DNA from 3 places in the Allobosea sp. BE125 genome. Region 3 is predicted to be linked to each of the others. Evidence: predicted binding sites of a transcription regulator. Region 3 holds the regulator's gene; each other region holds the start of a gene.
The links. Region 3 encodes LexA, which represses DNA repair genes until DNA is damaged. Its sites were predicted from a motif close to TGTTCNNNNTGTGTTCNG; they were not measured.

Region 1 (3,235 bases), 410 kb from region 3:
CGATGGCCCGCGCGCCGATCGCATCATGGCAGCCGGGGGCGACGACGAGGCCGGGCTGGCGCAGCCTGTCGGCGAGGGAATGGCGAGGGCTCACGGCAATCTCCGTCCTGTATGCAAGATACAGAGCCTTGCACGAGACGGGCTAGTATGCCAGTCCTCGGTGATGCCGGGACGGGTTGCAGCCGCACCTGCCCGCGCCGTTTCGACCGGAGACGCCGCCGTGACAGCCGCTCTGCCAGCCTCGCGCTCCCTTGATACGGCTCCCGCGGCGGGCGGTCTCGCCCCGGCCCTGGCGGAGGCGCTGCACGCGCTGCTCGGCTCCCGCTTCTCAACCTCTCTGGCCGAGCGCGAGCATCATGGCCGCGGCGAATCCTACCATGCCAGCCGCCCGCCAGACGCCGTCTGCAGGGCAGAGTCGACCGAGGAGGTCGCGGCGGTCGTGCGGCTCTGCGCGCAGCACGAGACCCCTGTGATCGCCTTCGGTGCGGGCACCTCGCTGGAGGGCCATATCGCGGCCTTGCAGGGCGGGGTGAGCCTCGATCTCTCCGGCATGACGCGCATCCTGGCGATCCGGCCGGAGGATTTCGACGCGACGGTCGAGGCCGGCGTCACCCGCCAGCAGCTCGATGCGGCACTGCGCGACGTCGGGCTGTTCTTCCCGGTCGATCCGGGCGCCGAATGCACGCTGGGCGGCATGGCGGCGACGCGCGCCTCGGGCACCAATGCGGTGCGCTACGGCACGATGCGCGAGAATGTGGTGACGCTCACCGTGGTGATGGCCGATGGGCGCATCATCAAGACCGGCGGGCGGGCGCGCAAATCCTCGGCCGGCTACGATCTGACCCGGTTGTTCGTCGGTTCGGAGGGAACGCTCGGCATCATCACCGAGGTGACGCTGCGCCTGCACCCGCTGCCCGAGGCCGTCTCGGCGCTGGTCTGCTCCTTCGCCACAGTGGCTGATGCGGTCGAGGCCGTGACGGCGGTGATCCAATGCGCCGTGCCGGTGGCGCGGGTGGAACTGGCCGATGCGCGGGCGATCGCGGCGGTGAACCGGCATTCGAAGCTGGAGCTTGCGGAGACGCCGACCCTGTTCTTCGAGCTGCATGGCAGCCCCGCCGAGGTCGAGCAGCAGGCCAGGACGGTGGAGGGGATCGTCGGCGAACATGGCGCGACGAATCTCGCCTGGGCGACCGATCCCGACGAGCGACGCCGGCTCTGGCGCGCCCGGCACAACATCCATTACGCGCTGCAGGCGATGCGCCCGGATGCGCGGATCTGGAGCACCGATGTCTGCGTGCCGATCTCGCAGCTCGCGCCCTGCCTTGCGGCGACGCAGGATGACATCAAGGCGGCGAGTTTCTATATCGGCACGGTCGGCCATGTCGGTGACGGCAATTTCCATCTCGGCCTGGTGATCGACCCGAATTCGCCGGCCGAGCTGGCTGAGGCGAAACGCTTGAACGAGCGCCTGATCGAGCGCGCCATCGCCTGTGACGGCACCTGCACGGGCGAGCACGGCATCGGCTATGGCAAGGCGCAGTTCATGGAGCGCGAGCATGGCGAGGCGGTCGACGTGATGCGCGCGATCAAGCAGGCGCTCGACCCGCTCGGCATCCTCAACCCTGGCAAAGTCCTGCCTGGCAAAGTCCTGCCTGGTAAGGTCCCGCCCGCCAAGGTTTTGCCCGACGCGATCCTGCCGGAGGCGGCCGTGCCACGAGGCTGATCGCGGCGGCTGCGAGCCCCTAGCAAAATCGAATCACGAATTCCGGGGACAACCCTAGTGAAAGCCCTTGAACAAAACAAGAACATCGTTGATAGTGGCGTCACGGATCGGTAGGGTCCGGCTCCGGTCGATGGCCGGTTTCGATGTGCGCAGGAAATGGAGCCTCTCATGGCTGGTAGCGTCAACAAGGTCATTCTGGTCGGCAATCTCGGGCGCGATCCCGAGGTGCGGCGTCTCGGCAGCGGCGAGCCCGTGGTCAATCTGCGGATCGCGACCTCCGAAACCTGGCGCGACAAGCAGTCGGGCGAGAAGAAGGAGCGCACCGAGTGGCACTCGGTGGTGATCTTCAACGAGAACCTCGCCAAGGTCGCCGAGCAATATCTGAAGAAGGGCTCGAAGATCTATATCGAGGGCCAGCTCCAGACCCGCAAATGGCAGGATCAGTCGGGTGTCGAGAAATACACCACCGAGATCGTGCTGCAGCGCTTCCGTGGCGAACTGACCATCCTCGACAGCCGGGGGCAGGGCGGTTCGGACGAATATGGCGAAGGCGGCGGCGCAATGGAGGATCGCTCGGGCGGCGGCAGCTCCTTTGGCCGGTCGAGCCCGATGGGCGGCGGCACTGCACCGCGCCAGCCCGCCATGGCGGGCGGCGGTGGCGGCCGTTCATCCTCGACCCATCTCGACGACGATATTCCGTTCTAGCAAATACCTATGACGATTATGTAGGGAATAAGGCACTAAGGCGTTGTTTTACAACGCCTTTTTGCTTTTCTGCCAACGTCTGTCGGTTAGAGCATTTCCGAGTCGCGGAAATGCTCTGGATTCTTGTTTTAACGCGTTTCTTCACGCGAACCGGTGTCCACTTCGCTCGAAAACGCTCTAGTGCCGGTTCACGGCGCGCAGCGGGATCATGGCGCGCTTGAAGTTTGCTTCGCCGGTTGGGAGCTTTGCATAGGCGAGGCCGTGACTTCGGGCAGCACATCGACGTCTCCGAGGCCATGATCCACGTCGCAATGGTCAGCCTCGTCGTGTCAGCCAATGAGCTCAATCTCAAACGGACTCTGAGGCGGCCGAGGCGCCTCGCCGTCAGCGAAAGGCGCTCGGAGGCAGCGGCGGCGCCTCATTGAGCAGCGTGATCGCCACCCGTCGGTTCGGCGAGAGGTAAGGATTGTCGGGGAAGACCGGCTCGGTGTCGGCGCGTCCCACCACGGAGGTGAAGCGGTCGTGGGGGAGCCCGGCAACCGACAGGATCTCGCGCACGGCGAGCGCACGCCCGGCGGTAAGGCTCCATGGATCGACGCCCCGCTCCGAGCCCGGGCGCGCCGCGGCCGTGTGGCCGGTGACAGACAGGCGGTTGGGCAGCCGGCGCAGGGTGGGCGCGATCGCCGCCAGCACGCGACGGGTGCGCTCGTGGGGTTGGACCGAGCCCTCGGCGAACATGGAGCGGCCGTCCTGGTCCATGAGGGAAACGTTCACCCCGTCCTTGGTCGGCTCGATCATGATGTTGCG
Region 2 (3,235 bases), on a different contig from region 3:
GTGAAGACGTTCTTGAACTGCACCATGCCCGAATTGGCGAACATCAGCGTCGGGTCGTTGCGCGGCACGAGCGGGCTCGAGGCGACGACCTCATGGCCGGCCGACTTGAAATAATCGAGGAAGGTGGACCGGATCTCGTTGACGCCGCTCATCGCAATTGGAAACTCTGGTTCAGGACGGGGCCGGGGCGCTTCCCGGCGACATCAGCGTTCTAGTCAGGCGGCTTGCCCCTGTCGAGAGAGCCGAAGCGCGAGATGTTGTCCCAAAGCCTTGGCCACAAACGAAAGCTTGGCCGCAAACGAAAACGGGCGGCCCGATCGGCCGCCCGCTGAGAGATCCGCTTCGCCTGGCTCAGGCCTGCCCCTCGTCGAGATCGTCGTCAGTCGGGGTCGCCTGGTCGAGGATGCGTTCGGCGACGAGGCCGGAATTCTGCCGGATCGTCGCCTCGATCTTGGCCGCCACATCCGGATTGGCCTTGAGGAAAGCCTTGGCGTTCTCGCGGCCCTGGCCGAGGCGTTGGCTGTCGAAGGAGAACCAGGCGCCGGATTTTTCGACCATGCCGGCCTTGACGCCGAGATCGACCAGTTCGCCGACCTTGGAGATGCCTTCGCCGAACATGATGTCGAACTCGACCTGCTTGAAGGGCGGGGCGACCTTGTTCTTCACGACCTTGACGCGGACCTGGTTGCCGGTCGCTTCCTCACGGTCCTTCAGTGTCGAGATGCGGCGGATGTCGAGGCGCACCGAGGCGTAGAATTTCAGCGCATTGCCGCCGGTCGTGGTCTCGGGCGAGCCATACATCACGCCGATCTTCATGCGGATCTGGTTGATGAAGATGACCATGCAGTTCGAGCGCGAGATCGAGGCGGTCAGCTTGCGCAGCGCCTGGCTCATCAGGCGGGCCTGCAGGCCGGGCTGGACATCGCCCATCTCGCCCTCGATTTCGGCGCGCGGGGTCAGCGCGGCGACCGAGTCGACCACCAGCACGTCGATCGCACCCGAGCGCACCAGCGTGTCGGTGATCTCCAGCGCCTGTTCGCCGGTGTCGGGCTGCGAGATCAGGAGGTCGTCGAGATTGACCCCGAGCTTGCGGGCATAGACCGGATCGAGCGCATGCTCGGCGTCGACGAAGGCGCAGACGCCGCCCTTCTTCTGGGCCTCGGCGATAGTGTGGAGCGCCAGCGTCGTCTTGCCGGAGGATTCAGGCCCGTAAATCTCGATGACACGGCCGCGCGGCAGGCCGCCGACGCCGAGCGCGATGTCGAGGCCCAGCGAACCCGTCGAAATCGTCTCAATCTCGATCGCCTGCTGGTTCTTGCCCAGCCGCATGATCGAGCCCTTGCCGAAGGCGCGTTCGATCTGCGAGAGCGCGGCGTCCAGCGCCTTGGCCTTGTCCATCGAGGAGCCTTCCACGAGCTTGAGATTCGCCTGATTCACGGATTGCGCTCCTTATGGCAGGGGCGCGGGGACATCTCAATCCGCGCCGATGGCGAAGATTGATCATGGTTTGTTCTTGTTCGCAAGTTCTTTTTTTGTTCCGGTCATCGCGTGGCGATATACACCGGGCTGAGCCGTTCTAGCAGAGATGGCGGGATAACCGCTTGGTCGGGTTAAGCCGCCGCTCGGCCAAGCATTTCCGCGCTTGCATAGCTTGAATGACCAAGTCGCTGATTCCGTGGTTTCGCAGCACGGGCTGGCACGGATCGTGCCTGCGGTTCTCGCTTCGCCTGTGTCTAAATGCCTAGGACTATGCTTGGCCATATGCCGAGTGGCGGCTCGGACGCGCCGAAATGTCAGGCCTTCGATCTGGTGCCTTCCACGAAATAGTGCTCGGGCGATGTCTGGGCTTGAGGTTGTTTTTGGGTCCAGGCCGTTTGGGATAATCTGTCGTTGCGTGGTGTTGATGAATGGTTTTCGCCCGTGTTCATCAAACCGCGGAGGGTGATTTGCTGCCTCAAAAACTGGCTGAATACTACGGCGTCGGTGCTGTTCCAGGTTTTGAAGGGCGAGCTTCCGATCCGCGGCGCGGCCATTTGCCGGAGCTGATGGGGCTGCGTGGCGTCGCTATACTGATCGTCGTTTGCGGTCATTTACTGCAGAGGGTGGAGCGCTTTTACGGCGAAACGTCCCTGGTCGCTTGGGAGAAGTTTCTGTTCAACGTTCTCGCGACGCCGTTTACTGGGTGTCGGCTGCTGTTTTTCATCAGCGGCTATGCCCTGATGATATCGCTGCAGGACAAAGGGCAATCTTCACATCGATCCTCCGCTGCGATCGAAATAAAGAAAAGGTTTCTCAGGATATGGCCTCCGTATTTTATGGTCCTGGCGGCGACGCTTCTTTTTCTATCAGCGACAGGGTATAAGCCGTCTGGAACATATCAATTTGAATCTAAGCCTGATTCTCTTGTTGTAAGCTTCTTATTTAGTCTTGTATTTTTACACGATTTGATTTTTGATACGTTTCCGAGATTGTTCCCGCCGGGATGGTATCTCGAGGTTCACGTTCAATTCTTCTTGGTTGGCGCTTGGGTCTGGCGCTGGTATCTTAAAATTCGGGCGGGCGCAGCACGGCTGAGCATCGGGGTGATGCTCCTGATCTTGTTCCTGCTCGTCTCGTCGCTTGCCATGGAATACGGATCCCGCGGCATCCGATACTCAGTCATCGCCTTCATGCCCTATTTCTGGGCGGGCGCGCTTCTCGCTGATTTTCGTATCCATCGCGACGGTGATCAGATCGATCGCGCCCTCCGGCGCGTGTGGCTTGTCGGTTGGCTGGGGCTGGCGGCGCTCATCATCCTTGGGGCGCCTTTCGGCGATGCGTTGGTGCAGTTGTCGGGGCAGGTCATCTGCCTCGGACTGATCATTCGTGCCTCGTTCGTCGGCAGGACCAATTTTCAACGTGCGCTGGTCAGTCGATGGCTGGCCAAGGTCGGCGTCGCCTCCTATTCGATCTATTTGGTTCACCTTCAGATCTTGCAGGTCGTGATAGAGCTTGTGGTGATAAATTTTAGGCAATTTCCTGTATTTATGCTGGTCGCCCTGTGCGTTTTTTGGGGCCTTTCAGCGGTAATGGCAGTCTCCTTCCTTTTCTATTGGCTGGTTGAGCGCCCGTGGATGGTGGTTGCGCTGCGGGCATCTCCCAGTTCCGAGACAAGTGATGCCGGCTCTCGCAAGGAGAAAACATTTTTTGCACTCTAGGGAGGCGGCCGGACTTCAGTCGGGCTCTCCGAGCGCTT
Region 3 (3,235 bases):
CATCTTCACCGGCGCGCCTATGCCCGACGGTGCCGATACGATCCTGATCCAGGAGAATGCCGACGGTGTCGGCAGCGCGGTCATCCGCGTCCGCGAAGGGGCTGAGCCGGGGCGTTTCGTCCGCCCCGCCGGGCTCGATTTCCGCAAAGGCGACCTCCTCCTCCCGGCGGGACGCCGGCTCGACAGTGCTGCACTCGGCCTCGCGGCAGCAGCCGGACACCCTGCCCTGCCGGTTCGACGCAAGCCTCTGGTCGCGATCCTGGCGACCGGAGACGAGCTCGTCCTGCCGGGCGAAACGGTCGGGCCCGACCAGATCGTCGCCTCGAACAGCTATTCCTTGGCGGCGATCGTCGAGGAGCTCGGCGGAACGGCCTTCGATCTCGGCATCGCGCGCGACAATCATCCTGATCTCGCCGCCAAGATCGAGCGGGCGCGAGCAGCCGGCGCTGACGTGCTGATCACGCTCGGCGGCGCTTCGGTCGGGGCGCATGACCTTGTGCAGGAGGCCTTGAAGCGCCAGGGCATGGAGCTCGGCTTCTGGAAGATCGCGATGCGGCCGGGCAAGCCGATGATGATGGGACGGCTCGGGGCCATGGTCGCCGTAGGCTTGCCCGGTAACCCGGTCTCGTCGATCGTCTGCGGGCATCTGTTCGTGGCACCGCTGATCGAGGCGCTGCTCGGCATGCCCGATCCCGCGCGCGACCGCAGCGAGCCGGCGATCCTCGGAATCGATATGCCGGCTAATGATGAACGCGAGGATTATCTGCGCGCCGATCTTCAGCACATCGAGGCCGGTTGGCTCGCCAGCCCCTTCGCCAAGCAGGATTCCTCGATGCTGGGCAATCTGGCACGTGCTCGGGCGCTGGTCATTCGCCCGGCCCATGCAAAGCCGGCAAAAGAAGGCGCGCCCTGCCGGATCATCCGCCTCCGCTAGAGAAAGCGTTATCCGATCGGGTTGCGATGCAATCTGATCGGGTCCGGCTCTGGACTTGCTTGCGGAACACAACACGAACGTGTATGATGTTCGTGATTTGTTTCGAATTCGCGCCGCGGGCGCTGGCGGGGACCATGCTGACACGCAAACAATTCGAATTGCTCCGCTTCATCCAGGAACGCCTGCGTGAAAGCGGCGTGCCGCCCTCCTTCGACGAGATGAAGGACGCGCTCGATCTCCGCTCGAAATCCGGCATTCATCGCCTGATCATGGCGTTGGAGGAACGCGGCTTCATTCGCCGGCTGCCCAATCGCGCCCGCGCGTTGGAGGTGATCAAGCTTCCCGATGGCGTCGGCATGCCACAGGGCGGGCGGGCGCGCTTCAGCCCCTCCATCGTGCAAGGCGGGCTTGGCCAGGGCGGCGGCCTCGGCAAGGCGCGCCCGGCGCCCAGTCCCGAAGAGGATGCGCGGGCCACGATCGCAATTCCGGTGATGGGGCGGATCGCCGCCGGCACGCCGATCTCGGCGATCCAGAGCCGCAGCCATAGTGTCGCGCTGCCGGCGGACATGCTCGGCACCGGTGAACATTTTGCGCTTGAGGTGCGTGGCGATTCGATGGTCGATGCCGGCATTCTCGACGGCGACACCGTCGTCATCCGCCGGCAGGACACGGCCAATACCGGCGACATCATCGTGGCGCTGATCGATGACGAGGAGGCGACGCTGAAGCGCCTGCGCAAACGTGGCTCGTCAATCGCGCTTGAAGCCGCAAACCCGGCTTATGAAACCCGTGTGCTCGGCCCCGATCGGGTCAAGATCCAGGGCCGGTTGGTCAATCTGATGCGGCGCTACTGAAGCCGATCGGGCTCGGCTGCCACATCACCCGTATCGTTCCTCTCCGGCTGCCGCGTCGGGGGCGGCTGCGCGGGCCTTGGGCTTGTCACCGCGCGCTTGCGCATCCAAGGGCGATCGGCATCCTTCCGTTCTGCCTGGACCATACGCCAGCCGCCTGCAGTGCCGATGAGGGAGGTCGCGCCGTCGCGGCTCAGGGCCGTCCGGTCGACCAGCTTCGCTGCGCAGGGAGCCGACCAGGGTATCGGCGTGACGACGAGATCGGCGCGCAGGCAATCCTCGATGACGGCGAGCCGGTCTTTCGCATAGGCGATGCGGCGGCCATTGCGGGCAGTGACGACACAGCCTTGCGTATCGCAAGCCGCATTCTGGCGCAGGCTCGCATCCGTGGGCTGCCGCCCATCGCCATCGGCGGTGAGCCATTGTTGCAGCACGAAGCTGCTTGGCCGGCCGGCCAGAATGAAACGGTCGTCGGCTCCGCGCACGACGAGACCGGAACCGTCGCGTTCGATGACGATATCCGGCCGGTCCGGCTTGGCCGCAACCGTGACACCCATCACCAGCGGCACGATGGCGAGCAGCCGAAGCTTCGTGCTCCACAGCGTCAGCCAGAGCAATGTCATGGCGAGGCAGACCAGCGCGGCCTCGCCGAAGGCGGGAATGATCAGCGTCGAATGGTCGATCGCCGCGACCCAGTGGGCCAGCCGCAGCACCACCTCGGAGGCGGCGCCCATCAGCCACCAGGCCGGCCAGTCGAGGCCGAAGGGGTAGACCAGCACTCCGAACACCGCAGCCGGCATGACGAACAGCGAGACGAAGGGCAAGGCGAGCGCATTGCCGAGCAGCCCGAACGGATTGAAGGTCTGGAAATGATAGGCGCCGAACGGAGCCGTCGCCGCCGTCGCCAGCAGGGTCGTGATGACGGTGCCGCTGGCGGCGATCCAGAGTGGGCGCAGCGGCCAGGGCCATGGCGATGGCGGCGCGGTCTGATTGCGTTCCTCCCAGCGCTCGGCAAAGGCGATGAGCGCCGCGACCGCCCCGAACGACATCTGGAAGCTCGGCCCGAGCAGCGCCTCGGGCTCGCGCAGCAAGACGATGATGGCCGCCAAGGCAAGGTTGCGCATGCTCAGCGCCGGGCGGTCGATCAGGATTGCGCCGAGCATCACCAGCGTCATGATCAATGACCTGACGGTTGCGACGTCGGAGCCGGAGAAGATGCAATAGGCGGTTGCTCCGACCATGGCGGCAACGGCGGCAATCTTCTTGAGCGGCCAATGCAAGGCCAGCGTCTGCGAGAGCGCCAGCAGCGCCCGCACCAGCCAGAGGATCGTACCGGCGGCGAGCACCATGTGCAGGCCCGAAATCGAGACGACGTGGTAGATACCCGCCGCGCGCAGATCGGCATTGGTCGTTTCCGTGATCAGGCCACGCTTGCCGGTCACCAGCGCCG

Region 1: ssb (single-stranded DNA-binding protein) is a predicted target of LexA. The motif match lies at 1,791-1,808, and genes of this name have one in related genera.
Region 2: recA (recombinase RecA) is a predicted target of LexA. The motif match lies at 1,523-1,540, and genes of this name have one in related genera.

The regions. Positions count from the first base shown of each region.
Region 1 is NZ_JAVDTY010000002.1:535,359-538,593, reverse strand. Features, by position in the region: gene J2Y55_RS07825 (isocitrate lyase/PEP mutase family protein) at 1-94, opposite strand, end outside; gene J2Y55_RS07820 (FAD-binding oxidoreductase) at 164-1,723, shown strand; gene ssb (single-stranded DNA-binding protein) at 1,892-2,428, shown strand; gene J2Y55_RS07810 (flagellar motor protein MotB) at 2,813-3,235, opposite strand, start outside.
Region 2 is NZ_JAVDTY010000008.1:237,050-240,284, reverse strand. Features, by position in the region: gene alaS (alanine--tRNA ligase) at 1-152, opposite strand, end outside; gene recA (recombinase RecA) at 352-1,398, opposite strand; gene J2Y55_RS19165 (acyltransferase family protein) at 1,908-3,197, shown strand; gene J2Y55_RS19160 (hypothetical protein) at 3,213-3,235, opposite strand, start outside.
Region 3 is NZ_JAVDTY010000002.1:121,533-124,767, forward strand. Features, by position in the region: gene J2Y55_RS05870 (molybdopterin molybdotransferase MoeA) at 1-934, shown strand, start outside; gene lexA (transcriptional repressor LexA) at 1,069-1,788, shown strand; gene J2Y55_RS05880 (ComEC/Rec2 family competence protein) at 1,782-3,235, opposite strand, start outside.